2 regions of the Lactiplantibacillus sp. 3062 genome follow, and region 1 is predicted to be linked to the other one. Evidence: predicted binding sites of a transcription regulator. Region 1 holds the regulator's gene; the other holds the start of a gene.
The links. Region 1 encodes HrcA, which represses chaperone genes, less so after heat shock. Its sites were predicted from a motif close to TTAGCACTCNNNNNNNNNGAGTGCTAA; they were not measured.
Positions count from the first base shown of each region.

Region 2: a site for HrcA is predicted at 4,954-4,980, ahead of groES (co-chaperone GroES). Genes of this name have one in related genera too.

Region 1 covers NZ_JBVAYE010000002.1:42,199-49,284, forward strand. Annotated here, with positions in the region: gene ACWQAU_RS03175 (prephenate dehydrogenase) at 1-139, shown strand, start outside; gene ACWQAU_RS03180 (shikimate kinase) at 142-663, shown strand; gene truB (tRNA pseudouridine(55) synthase TruB) at 1,148-2,071, shown strand; gene ribF (riboflavin biosynthesis protein RibF) at 2,084-3,085, shown strand; gene budA (acetolactate decarboxylase) at 3,086-3,796, shown strand; gene hrcA (heat-inducible transcriptional repressor HrcA) at 4,187-5,230, shown strand; gene grpE (nucleotide exchange factor GrpE) at 5,251-5,850, shown strand; gene dnaK (molecular chaperone DnaK) at 5,894-7,086, shown strand, end outside.
Region 2 covers NZ_JBVAYE010000003.1:266,707-273,792, forward strand. Annotated here, with positions in the region: gene ACWQAU_RS07235 (glycosyltransferase family 4 protein) at 1-664, opposite strand, end outside; gene ACWQAU_RS07240 (APC family permease) at 880-2,715, opposite strand; gene groL (chaperonin GroEL) at 2,964-4,589, opposite strand; gene groES (co-chaperone GroES) at 4,645-4,929, opposite strand; gene ACWQAU_RS07255 (CPBP family intramembrane glutamic endopeptidase) at 5,122-5,766, shown strand; gene ACWQAU_RS07260 (redox-sensing transcriptional repressor Rex) at 5,931-6,608, opposite strand; gene ACWQAU_RS07265 (ABC-F family ATP-binding cassette domain-containing protein) at 6,777-7,086, shown strand, end outside.

The sequences.
Region 1 (7,086 bases):
CTTAGTCAATATTCATATTTTAGAGATTCGCGAAGAGATTGATGGTGTCTTGCAACTGACATTTAGTGATCTAAAGACGAGAACGCAAGCATCGTCGTTGTTAGCTGATGCGGGTTATCAGATTGTAAGGAGGAATTAAGAATGCGAGCAATTTTAATTGGATTTATGGGTAGTGGGAAAACAACGGTCGGTCGGCTTTTGGCGGCCGGGTTAGCAACTAAACATGCTGATTTAGATGATTTGATTGTTCAGCGGGCGGGACGGTCGATTACGACTATTTTTGCGGAGCAAGGAGAGGGGTACTTCCGGCAATTGGAGCATCAGACTTTGCTCCAAGCACTCGAAACACCCGGGATTTTATCGACCGGTGGTGGTACTCCGACCATTGCAATGAATGCAATTAGCCTGAAACAAAGCGCGGTGCCAGTTATCTGGTTGACGGCTAGTGATCAAACCACTATTAACCGTGTTAAAAATGATACTAGCCGACCACTTGTCAATGAATTGGATACAGGGGCACTGATTGCGTTGAAGCAGCGGCGCCAAGCCTTATATGCTGATGCGGCCGATTTGACGATCGCAACCGATCAACTGACACCCCATCAGATTGCCCGTCAAATTCAGCAGTGGTTGAATCAGCAGCCAGTTGCGCTCCAAGCTTGAAGAACCATGTAGCTGTCAACTGCGGTTAGCGTGCCGGTTGCATTTTAAGACGATAACATTGAATAAGCGTACATCAGCCACACTAAGGCCGTTGCACGCTTTTTTGATGGCAGCATATGTTGAAAGTCATCGGCGTAATTAGGGACGGTCCCGCGCGGTATCCTTTTGATAAGGGGACTAATTTGTGCGATTCTTGTTTTTCAGTCGTTTTATTTGACTAATAGGGATTAAGCTCACGGTTTTCTGGATCAATGAGTTAAATACAGCTTTGCCAGGCACATACGTGGTCGTCAGTGGCACCGGACCAGCGTGTCGATTTGGGGTATCTTAGTTGCGGTGCTCAGGGCCTTGAATTCTGTGATAATCCGCTTACATATTTGTGAGGTGTGGTATACTGAAAACCGTCGATTAAGAACGATCGAATCCGTGGCACGGCGATTGGCTGCCACTAGAAACCGAATTTAAATGATTGAAGGCGTTTTTTATGTTGAACGGGATTCTACCATTATATAAACCTCGTGGGATGACGAGCTTTGACTGTGTCGCTAAAATCCGACGACTCTATCAGACCCGCAAAGTAGGTCATTCAGGGACACTGGACCCAAATGTGGATGGCGTTTTACCGATTTGTATTGGGAATGCGACTAAAGTTGTGCAATTTTTAGTGGCTTCTGGCAAAGAATACCAAGGGAGCATTACCCTCGGATTTGCAACGACTACTGAAGATTTAGATGGTGAGGAGATTGCGCGCCAAGCGGTCACAGAGCCGTTCACAAGTGACCAAGTTGATGCTGCGCTGGCACAGATGACGGGGGCCATTACGCAAATTCCACCGATGTTTTCAGCAGTAAAAGTAAATGGGCGGCGTTTATATGACTATGCGCGCAGTGGTGAAACTGTCGAGCGCCCAGAACGGCATGTCACAATTAGCAGCTTCAAGCAACGGCAGGCATCTACCTATGACTCGGCAACCCAGACTCAGACGATCTATTTTACGGTCGCTTGTAGTAAAGGGACTTATGTTCGCACGCTAGCGGTGGATGTCGGCAAAGTGCTCGGGATACCCGCTGTGATGAGTGATTTGACCCGATTAAAGAGTGGCGGCTTTACTTTAGATGAAACCGTGACCTTTGAGGAAATCGCGGCCCACGTCGATGCTGGAACGGCCGGAGCATTATTGGCGCCAATTGATAAAGCTTTAAGTCAGTACCCGCGAGTCACGTTAACGGATGAGCAGTGGCAACGGGTCAAGAATGGGGCCTTTATTACGGCGGCAGAAGGGCAACAAACTGATCCAGATGCGAACACGATGGTTGCGTTAGTTTACCAAAACAGCCTAAAATGTCTATATAGTTATCGACCGGACGAACAGCGGTACAAGCCGTTCAAAATGTTTGCGGTCAATTAAGGAGTTTTTGTCATGCAGGTGATTAATTTAAAGTATCCCGTGGCGTTTAGTCAGATTCCCGAAGGACCAATCGTATTGGCCTTAGGATTTTTTGACGGCGTTCACCGTGGACATCAGCAAGTCGTTGCAACGGCACGCCAGGCCGCTCAGGCGCAACACGCCAAACTAGCGGTGATGACGTTTGACCAGCATCCGTCAGTTGTTTTTAAACACACTGATCCGCAGCAAGTCCGTTATTTAACGACAATTGATCAAAAAACGGCATTGATGAGTGAGCTCGGCGTTGACATCTTATATGTACTTCACTTTGATGCCACGGTCGGTGCCATGCCACCCCAAACGTTTGTCGATCAGTTAATTGTTGGATTACACGCACAAACGGTGGTTGCTGGTTTTGATTACACGTACGGGCCAGCTGAAATTGCAAATATGCAGCGTTTGAATGACTATGGTCATAACCGGTTTGAAATCATTGAAGTTCCTAAGGCGGAATTAGATGCTGAAAAGATCAGTTCCACGCGGATTCGCCGCGCTTTGGACGCGGGAGATATCGATACGGCTAACCGGTTACTGGGCTATCAATATGAAACTGCCGGCGAAGTAGTTCATGGTGAAGCGCGGGGCCGAACGCTCGGCTTTCCAACGGCCAACGTTGCTCACGGGCCCAATACCCGGGTTCCCGGAATTGGCATTTACGCGACGATGGTGCAGATTGGGACACGCTGGGTTATGGGAATGGCCTCAGTTGGACGAAATGTCACGTTTGGTGATCACCGACCAATCACGGTTGAAATATACTTATTAGGTTTCCAAGGAGATCTTTATGGCCACAATTTAACGGTGCGTTGGGGGCACCGGATGCGCGGTGAAATTAAATTTGCTGGGGCGGATGCCTTGGTTGCGCAATTAAAGCGGGATGAACAAAACACCCGTGACTATTATGTGGCGCATCCCTTTGTGGTCACACCCCGGATTCAAGTTGCACAACAATCAAATCGTTTGGAGGCACAATGAATGGACACAACAACAATTTTTCAACACGGCACATTAGGCTTACTTGTTCCCGGATTATTTGACGGGACGATTACGGCTGGTGAACTCTTAACCCATGGTGATACGGGTATTGGGACGTTAGACGGTCTCAATGGTGAAGTGATTATTCTAGGAGGTCACGCCTATCAAGCACGTGAGGATGGTCAAATTCGGGAAATTCAGCCCGAAGAGACGTTACCATTTGCATCGGTGCACTTTGAAAAGCCTGATATTAGTGCGCAATTAGCTGCAATCACACAAACTGATTTCGAGCAACAAGTGGTTCATGACTATCGTTTGACCAACGTGTTTGCGGCTATTCGCGTCGATGGGACCTTTGCAAAAGTCAAGACGCGAGTCGCGCCTCGTCAGGAGCCACCGTACAAAACATTAGTCGCGGCAACGGCAACACAACCGGAATTCACCGGTGAACATGTTGACGGAACGATTATTGGCTACTACGCACCGCATTTGTTCCAAGGCGCTACGGTCGGTGGCTTTCACTTACACTTTCTAAGTAAAGACCATCAATTAGGTGGACACTTGCTGGGGTTTGAAGTCGAACAAGCGACGCTGAAAGTTCAACATTTTGCTGACTTTCATGTGCACTTGCCAATCGACAATGAAGCGTACTTACAAGAACAATTTGATAATGAAACCATTGATCATGCCATTAATAAAGCTGAACGTTGATTAGTTTGAAAGCTGATTACCGTTAAGGCCAGGTTTCACTAGAATGTCTGTTGGCAATGTACATCAGGCTAGTCAAAAATCTCGAGAGTCTGTAACTCTTGAGATTTTTTTGTTGTGGCTGGTGTGCTGAGTAATGGCAGCAGAAAAGCGAGTAGTCTGCTAGGCACCATGCTTGCATTGTGAAGGGTGAGGGTGTATATTAGCACTCGTAAGTAAGGAGTGCTAATTGGGGGCGACGGTCAAATAAGTCCAGTCATAGTGGGACTGGGGTCCTAATAATTTAAGCATTCTTTTCTAGAAATACTTTGTCTTTCCTTGACTTTCATCAGGGTGGTTGTTATATTAGTAATTGTGTTAGCACTCCATTAAGTTAAGTGCTAAAAAGAGGTGATGATCACGTTAACTGAACGACAAAGCCTAATTTTAAAGGCCATTGTCCGTGACTATACCGAGGGCGGTAATCCAGTTGGATCCAAATCGCTAGTTCAAGAACTACCGATCAAGGTCAGTTCAGCGACAATTCGTAATGAAATGGCCCGACTAGAAGATTTAGGATTAATCGTCAAAACGCATTTGTCTTCAGGGCGAATTCCATCGATTAAGGGGTATCGGTACTATGTTGACCATATCCTAAAGCCTGAAAAGGTGGACGGCAAAGACTTGAAGGTGATTCAACATTCATTAGGCGGTGAATTTCACAAGATCGATGAGATCGTTGCTCAGTCGGCGGATATCTTGTCGCAACTGACAAGTTACACGACCTTTACATTGCGACCTGAACTTAAAGATAGTCGGTTGAGTGGTTTCAGACTCGTTCCGTTGGGGAATCATCAAGTAATGGCGATTCTAGTGACGAATAATGGTGACGTTGAAAACCAGACGTTTACTATTCCTAGTGACATTACCGGCGATGAGCTGGAACCGGTCGTTCGTTTCATCGACGATCAACTGGTTGGCCTGCCGTTACAAGACGTCCTCCGCCAATTAACGCATGAGATTCCGTTAAAACTTGCACAGTATTTGCAAGATCCAGATGGTTTCTTAGATATTTTTGGCAGTGTGTTGTCCAAGGCAGCTTCCGAGCGCTTTTATGTTGGTGGTAAGTTGAATTTGTTCAACTATACGGACCAGCAGAGCCCTAAAGAGTTACAGTCATTGTACTCGTTACTCGACCAAACGGACCGGTTAGCTAACGTGATTGGTCCACCCGGTCAACGGATTCAAGTCCGAATCGGTAATGAGATCACCAACGATTTGTTGAAGAACTACAGTTTAATTACCGCGACTTACGATGTTGATCAACACGGACAAGGTGTGATTGCCTTGCTCGGGCCGACCGCCATGCCGTATTCACGGATGATTGGACTGATGGGTGCGTTCCAACGAGAATTAGCCCGCAAATTATTAGATTATTACCGGTACTTTGACGAGTGACGGACAGGGAGATGAAAACATTGGCAAAGAAATCAACGCGGACGACGCCGGAAGATTCACAAGCGTCAACAACTGATTCAGCAGCAATGTCAACTGCCAGTGAAGCGACACAGGCAGCGACGAGTGCGACTGATGATCAAGCTGAGCAAACGACAGCGGTCGATCCGACACAACAAATTACTGATCTCAAAGCGCAATTAGATGCGAAAGATGACCAGTTATTGCGTGCACAGGCGGAGATCGTCAACATGCAAAACCGCAACAAAAAAGAACAAGCGGCGCTGTTGAAATATGACGGTCAAGCACTTGCAAAGGATGTCTTACCAGTTCTGGATAACTTGGAACGGGCTTTGGCAACGCCAGCTGACGATGAAGCGGCCCAACAGTTGAAGAAGGGTGTCGAAATGGTCTATGGCCATTTACAGGATGCTTTGAAAAAACATGGGGTCACCGAAATTGCGGCTGCGGGCGAAAAGTTTGATCCCAATATTCACCAAGCTGTTCAAACGGTGCCAGTTGATGATGATCATCCAGCTGATACGGTAGTACAAGTCTTACAACGGGGTTACCTATTGAAAGACCGGACCCTCCGTCCAGCAATGGTTGTTGTGGCACAGTAATTAATCAATAAAAATACTAAATTAAAAAGAGGTTTGTTAATTTATGGCAAGTAATAAAATTATCGGGATTGACCTCGGGACTACTAACTCTGCGGTAGCGGTTCTTGAAGGTAATGAACCTAAGATTATCACCACTCCTGAAGGTGGCCGGACGGTTCCTTCAGTTGTGGCATTCAAAGATGGCGAAACTCAAGTTGGTGAAGTTGCCAAGCGGCAAGCAATCACTAACCCGAATACGGTAGCTTCAATCAAGCGTCACATGGGTGAAGCTGGTTACAAAGTTAGCATCGAAGGTAAGGACTACACCCCACAACAAATCTCAGCAATGATTTTGCAATATATCAAGGGCTTTGCTGAAGATTACTTGGGTGACACGGTTGAAAAGGCCGTTGTGACTGTTCCAGCTTACTTTAATGATGCCCAACGGCAAGCAACTAAGGATGCTGGTAAGATTGCCGGCTTAAACATTGAACGGATTATTAACGAACCAACGGCGGCAGCTTTAGCCTATGGTTTGGATAAGACCGACAAAGATGAAAAGATTTTAGTCTATGACCTTGGTGGTGGGACTTTTGATGTTTCCATCTTGGAATTAGGCGACGGGGTCTTCGAAGTATTATCCACAAATGGTGATACCCACCTTGGTGGTGATGACTTTGACCAAAAGATTATCGACTGGTTAGTTGATGGCTTTAAAGCTGACAACGGTGTTGATTTATCAAAAGACAAGATGGCCTTACAACGGTTAAAGGATGCTGCTGAAAAGGCTAAGAAGGACCTTTCAGGTGTTTCTGAAGCTCAAATTAGTTTGCCATTTATTTCCGCTGGTGCTAGTGGCCCATTGCACTTGGAAACCACGTTAACACGTGCTAAGTTCAATGAATTAACTGCTGACCTAGTTGAAAAGACGCGCATTCCTGTTGAAAATGCCTTGAAGGATGCTGATTTATCGGCTAGTGACTTAGACGTTGTCATCTTGAATGGTGGGTCAACTCGGATTCCAGCTGTTCAAGAAGCTGTTGAAAAGTGGACTGGCAAAGAATCTAACCATTCTATCAACCCTGACGAAGCGGTTGCTTTAGGGGCCGCTGTTCAAGGTGGTGTGATCACTGGTGATGTTAAAGACGTTGTTTTGCTCGATGTTACGCCACTTTCACTTGGTATTGAAACCATGGGTGGGGTCTTCACTAAGTTGATTGACCGTAACACGACGATTCCAACCAGCAAGTCGCAAGT
Region 2 (7,086 bases), on a different contig from region 1:
ACGAACCGGTATCACCGAGATAAATTCTAGCTGGAAAGAAATTATACGGAAGAAAGCCAATCATCGCCGCAACTAAAGTAAAAATCAACAACGAAACGAACATATTAGCATTCAAGAAGAACAACCCGATGATCCCCATGGTACTCAACGAAATAATCGAAACACCGGTAGCTAGCCCATCCAGTCCATCAATTAAGTTCACCGCGTTCGTGATAGCCAGTATCCACAGTAAAGTCACCGGTAAACTCAGCCACTGAAAGTGAATCAGCCCCAGCAACGGGAACGTGAAAGTCGTCATTCGGATACCACCAATAAAGTAGACCTCCAAAGCGGCTAACGTAATCCCTAACATTTTTTGCCGTGGTTTTAGCTCATAAATATCATCGATAACACCAGTCGCAATAATGATCAGCTCACCACCGAGTAGTGCGAAAAAAATGCGACTGGGAAACTGGTGCATGAGATACAACACAGTCGTCCCAACGGTGTAAGAGATAAAAATAGCCAAGCCTCCCATTGTCGGCATTGGAATTTTATTGACCCGTCGTACATTTGGTTTATCCACAGCACCAATTTTAAATGCAAGTTTCCGCACAAACGGCGTCAAGATCGCAGAAAGTATCATGGTCGCCACTAGGCTTACTAGGATTTCAAATCTGATCATTTGTGCGTAACTCCCTTCTCACTCTATTACGATAATTATACAAATCCCAGTGACGCTTGACAACTCGCTTCACTAAAACTTAGTAAAGGCAACACAATTCGTTCACATTTGCCGGTCACTGGGCTGATTAAGTATCTAAATTATAACCTTAGTTACTCATATTATGACACAAAAATAAAAACCCGGTAGCTATACCGGGTTTCAATACTAAGTCACTATTCTTTTAAATGGTAATTATAAGTTGAAACAATAATATTTTCACGAGAATTTAATACCGCTCGTAATCGGAGACTCGTTTGATTATGCAAAATATTCTGCCATGGTTTCTTCGGCACGAATTGTGGGACAAGAACCGTTGTCGAGAAGTTGCGTTCCGCTGCTCGTTTAGCAATCACATCGCAGAATCGTAACGTCGGTGTTGCAATCGACCGATACGACGAATGGATGTCCACGAAACGGACGTCTGGGAAGGTCTCTTTGAACTCTGCCGCCGTCTTGTGTTCCTTTTCGGGGTTCTCATCAAAGGACACGTGCATCGCAATGACGTAATCTCCGATGGATCGCGCGTAGTTGACTGCTTGAGCAGTTACCCGCGTCACATTCGAGACGAGGACGATCACCGTTGCACCGTCATAATCATGAATCGCCGCTTTTTCCTTGGCAACCACGCGTAACTGGGCCGCAACCCGGTTATAGTGCACGTGGATTCGGTAGAACATGTACAGTAAGAGTGGCATAACGATTAAGTATGGCCAAACATTGCCGAAATGTAGCAAGAATAGGAAAATCACTAGGAGAATTGAAATCAACGCCCCAAGTAAGTTTACCGCCGCCTTCATCCACCACCATTGCCCCCGTTCGCGGAACCAATGAATAATCATACCAGATTGCGACAAAGTAAATGGGACAAAGACCCCCACCGCATAAAGTGGAATCAAAAGCGTCGTCTTCCCATGAAAGATAAAGATCAACGCAATTGCCCCGACCGCCAATGAGATAATCCCATTGGAGTAGCCCAAGCGATCCCCACGATCCATGTAAGCATGTGGTAGAAATTTATCTTTAGCCAAGTTATAAGCTAAAATTGGAAAGGCTGAAAAACCAGTATTTGCCGCAACGGCCAGAATTAACGCCGTCGATAATTGTAACAAGTAGTAGAATAAGCCGTGACCAAAGACCGCCGTAGCAATTTGTGACAAGACGGTATTGTCTACTTGTGGCTTAACGCCTAAGTAATAACTTAAATAAGTAATACCACCAAAGAAGACGGCCAAGACTAATGACATGATTGCTAGCGTGTTCGCCGCATTCTTGCGTTTCGGTCGTTTGAAGTTTGGCACCGCATTACTGATTGCTTCCACCCCAGTCAGCGAGGACGAGCCGGAAGAAAAGGCCCGTAAGAACAGCACCAGGGTCATCCCTTGAACCGGTGCTCCAACTGCTGCGGAGGCGTGATAAGTTAAGTTACCACTCGCAATATTCATAACGCCCCATAGAATCATGCCGATAATCATAATAATGAAAAAATAAACGGGGAACGTTAAGAATGATGCGGATTCGCGCATTCCACGCAAATTTAACGCCATGATGGCGATGACAATCAGTACGGCAATCAATACTTGATAATTAGCTAGCGCCGGAATCGCCGACGTGATTGCTTCAGTACCAGAAGTGACGGAAACCGCTACGGTCAGCATATAATCAACCAGCAGTGATCCCCCGGCAACTAATCCGGCTGGCCGCCCCCAGTTCGTACTTGCCACCACGTAGGCGCCACCGCCAGATGGATAAGCCCGAATAATTTGTCGGTACGACATCGTAATAGCAAACAACAGCACTAACACAAGCGCCGCCACGTACAATTGATACATCAACGCGGCCGCTGAAAGTGTAATCAAAACGGTCGTAATCTGTTCAGTACCGTAAGCCACCGATGATAGCGCATCTGACGATAGCAGCGCCAGTGCCTTGAACTTGGTGAGTGCTTGCCCACCCTCGTCCATGGTTTTTAACGGTTTCCCAATAACTAACCGCTTTAAATAACGCCACATGATAATAACTCCTTTATTCCAAAATAATTATCCCAAAGTAAACTGAGTCAAAGTAGATTCTACTACTTTACCCTGCCAAATACTACCAGTTAAATGTGGGTGCTTCACCGCACCCACATTTTGCGTTAACGACTAATCCTACCGCTCTAATATGGATAAATCAATACCTTTATTCTAGTCGATTCACACCCTAACAGCACTAAAAAAGCACTTACTCAGCCGAGTAAGTGCTTAATGTTACGATTTGTTTACATCATACCGCCCATACCTGGGTTTGGTGCGGCTGGTGCAGCTGGTGCATTTTCTTCAGGTTTTTCAGCGACAACGGCTTCAGTCGTTAAGAGAAGGGCTGAAACAGAAGCGGCATTTTGTAAAGCAGAACGCGTTACCTTAGTTGGGTCCACGATACCAGCTTTGATCATGTCAACCCATTCATCAGTTGCGGCGTTGAAACCAACACCTGGCTTTTGTTCCTTCATTTTTTCAACGATAACAGAGCCTTCCAAACCAGCATTTTCAGCGATTTGGCGAACTGGTTCTTCCAAAGCACGTTTAACAATGTTGATCCCAGTTTGAACGTCACCAGTTTCCTTCAATGCAGCAACATCTTTGATAACGTTAATCAAAGCAGTACCACCACCAGCAACAAAGCCTTCTTCAACGGCGGCCCGAGTTGCGTTCAAAGCATCTTCAATCCGGTATTTACGTTCCTTCAATTCAGTTTCAGTAGCGGCACCGACACGAACAACGGCAACCCCACCAGCTAATTTAGCTAAACGTTCTTGTAACTTTTCTTTGTCAAAGTCAGAAGTTGTTTCACCGATTTGGTTACGGATAAATTCAACCCGTTCTGAGATAGCATCCTTGGAACCAGCGCCTTCAACAATGGTGGTGTTATCCTTAGTAACCGTAACTTTGTTGGCTTGACCTAATTGATCGATGGTCGTGTCCTTCAATTCAAGGCCAAGGTCGTCAGTGATAACCGTCCCGCCAGTTAAGATAGCGATATCTTGTAATTGTTCCTTACGCCGATCACCAAAACCGGGTGCCTTAACGGCGACAACGTTAAACGTCCCACGCATCTTGTTCAAGACTAAGGTTGGTAAAGCTTCACCAGAAATGTCATCAGCAATGATCAACAATGGCTTGCCTTGTTCAACGATGGATTGTAATAGTGGTAAGATATCTTGAATGTTTGAAATCTTCTTATCAGTAATTAAGATATATGGATTGTCAAGATCCGCTTCCATCTTATCATTATCAGTAACCATGTATTGTGATAAGTAGCCGCGGTCGAATTGCATCCCTTCAACAACGTCTAAGCTAGTATCAACACCACGTGATTCTTCAATCGTGATAACACCGTCATGACCAACTTTTTCCATGGCTTCGGCAATCAATTTACCAGTTTCTTCACTTGCTGAAGATACAGAAGCGATTTGCGCAATATCTTCTTGCGTCTTAACTTCGTGTGCCATAGCGTGTAATGAGTCAACCGCCGTCTTAGTAGCTTCTTCAATCCCACGACGAATGCCAACAGGGTTAGCACCGGCCGTAACGTTCTTCATACCTTCATTAACGATTGATTGTGTTAAGACCGTTGCAGTAGTCGTCCCATCACCAGCGATGTCATTAGTCTTTGAAGCAACTTCAGAAACTAACTTAGCACCCATGTTTTCGAAATGATCGTCTAATTCGATCGCCTTAGCAATCGTTACACCATCATTAGTAATTGTTGGTGAACCATATGATTGTTCCAAAACAACGTTGCGACCCTTAGGACCTAACGTTGACTTAACTGTGTCAGCTAATTGATCGACACCTTTTAGCATCGCTGAACGTGCATCTTCAGAGAACTTTAATTCTTTAGCCATTATCTCTATTCACCTCATGAATTTAATTTATTTTAAGTTGCGCAATTTAAATGGATTAGTCTTCGATTGCAACGATATCTTTTTCGTGCAATACCAAATACTTAGCACCTTGATACTTGACTTCGGTACCGGCATACTTATCGAATAATACTTGATCGCCGACCTTCACGCTGGGGTCAACTTTTGTCCCGTTATCTAAAACACGACCGTCATTGACGGCAACAACCTTACCGCTTTGGGGCTTTTCCTTAGCGTTATTGGCAATGACAATACCGCCAATTGTTTGTTCTTCTTCTTCTTGTTGTTGCAAGATAACGCGATCTCCTAATGGTTTTAACACGTGAATCCCTCCATTTATTCTTTTTTAGCACTCCTCAACCTCAAGTGCTAATTACATTGTCAACTATATCATTTTAATTCAAGATTGCAAGTGATTTGTCAATTATTAGTCAAAGAATGTCAAATCGACTATAATGAATACTATTGAAGTATCAATAAATCTTAAATCAAACTTTTAAAAGGACGTGACTTGATGGTTAATCGCCGCCAATCAATCTTTATTCTTATCATCTACTTTATTATTTACGCACTACCGAGCGTCCTTGTGACTGCTTTCCATCAGCTAGGGGCCCAAGTATTCGTGATTCAAACGGTCGACTACTTAGTCGGTGCAATCCTACTCATCTGGTTGGCGAGTCGCATGCGGACAAAAAACGTTGTTGAAAAACAACCAAGTAACTGGTTCATGACGTTCATCTGGGGATTGATCGGTCTTGTCCTAGTCATCATTGGTCAAGTCATCATTTTAAAAATGACGGCTTTACTGGGACAGTCAACAGCGTCAACCAACACGACCACCCTCTTAACTGTTGGGCAACAATATCCCGCTTTCTTCTTAGCCATCATTGTCGGTGCCCCGATTATGGAAGAAATCGTCTTCCGCAAAGTTATCTTTGGCAATCTAAGTGCGGTTACTGGTCAGATTGGGGCGGCCTTGATTTCTAGTGTGTTATTTAGCTTTGCACATGCGGATGGTCACTTTATCCTCTATGCCTTTATCGGGTTATTATTCTGCTGGTTATACCAGCACACCGGTCGGATTCAAACATCGATGACGGCTCACATCCTGATGAACGCATCGGTCGTGTTACCCACGTTATTAGGCTTATTGCACTAGTATCATTACTAGGTAGCGCTAACCTAGCGTTTCAACGTTAATTTTCACCGAATATTTATACGTTACAATCAATGATTCGTGATCTAAGTATGTTAAAAAAGCTTCCCTGAATAATTCAGAGAAGCCTTTTTATAGCCATTTAATTTCAAAGATAAAGCGAGTTATTAATCTTCAGTCTCATTTTCATCGTCATTACCATTGTCACCTAATTGCTGACCGTAATGTTCAATGAAGTAGATCAATGTTTGTAATTCGTTGGTCAAATCAACGTTCTGAACCCGTACTGTCTCAGGAACGGAGATTCGTAACGGCGTAAAGTTCATGATTCCTTTGACGTTTGCATCAACCAAGTCATCGGTAATTTTCTGAACAACCGTGGTTGGCACCGTTAAGATAGCAATCTCAATCTGTTGTTCGATCAATTGCTTTTTGAGCTCCGTCATTGGGTACACTGGAACCCCACTTTGGACTGTATTGGCAATCGCCTCGTTGACATCAAATGCTGCTGAAATGCGGACATTACTGTTTTTGTGAAAATTAAAGTTCAGTAGGGCGTGGCCCAAATTACCGACCCCAATTAAAGCAACATTCGTTAAGGTGTCTTGATTTAAAATCTTTTTGAAAAATGCAAGTAACGTTTCAACATCGTATCCATACCCTCGTTTGCCGAGCGCCCCAAAATACGAGAAATCTCGCCGAATCGTTGCTGAATCTACTTTAACCGCCTCGGACAACTCGGTCGATGAGACCCGCTTCTTATCTGCATCTAGCAAGATATTTAAATAGCGGTAATAAATCGGTAACCGTTTTGCCGTTGCCCGTGGAATTTTTGTTTCTGCCATTCGGACGTGTCCTCCTAATTAAAAGTTTGTGAATTTGCTGACACTATTCTAGCATAACGCGTGACTTTGTGAAATAATAATTACTTATTATTCCGAATAATTGGGTCAGGCCGTTACAATATGCTACAATTATGTCACGAATTAAATGTGAAAGGAGCTTAATAAAGCGTGATTTTACTACAAGTACAGCAAGTTATGCGGCGTTTTGGCGCCGATGTCTTGTTCGATAACGTACAAATGGATATTCAAGAACACGCTCGGGTGGCCCTCGTCGGTCGAAACGGGGCCGGAAAATCAACCTTACTTAAAATGATTGCCGGCGAAACGGTACCGGACGAAGGCCAGATTTCAATGCGCAAGGGCTTAACAATCGGTTACTTGGCGCAAGACCAAGGACTGGATAGTAACAATACGATTTGGGAAGAAATGAGTAGTGTCTTTGCTGAGTTACATGCCATCGAAAAACGGATGCACCAGC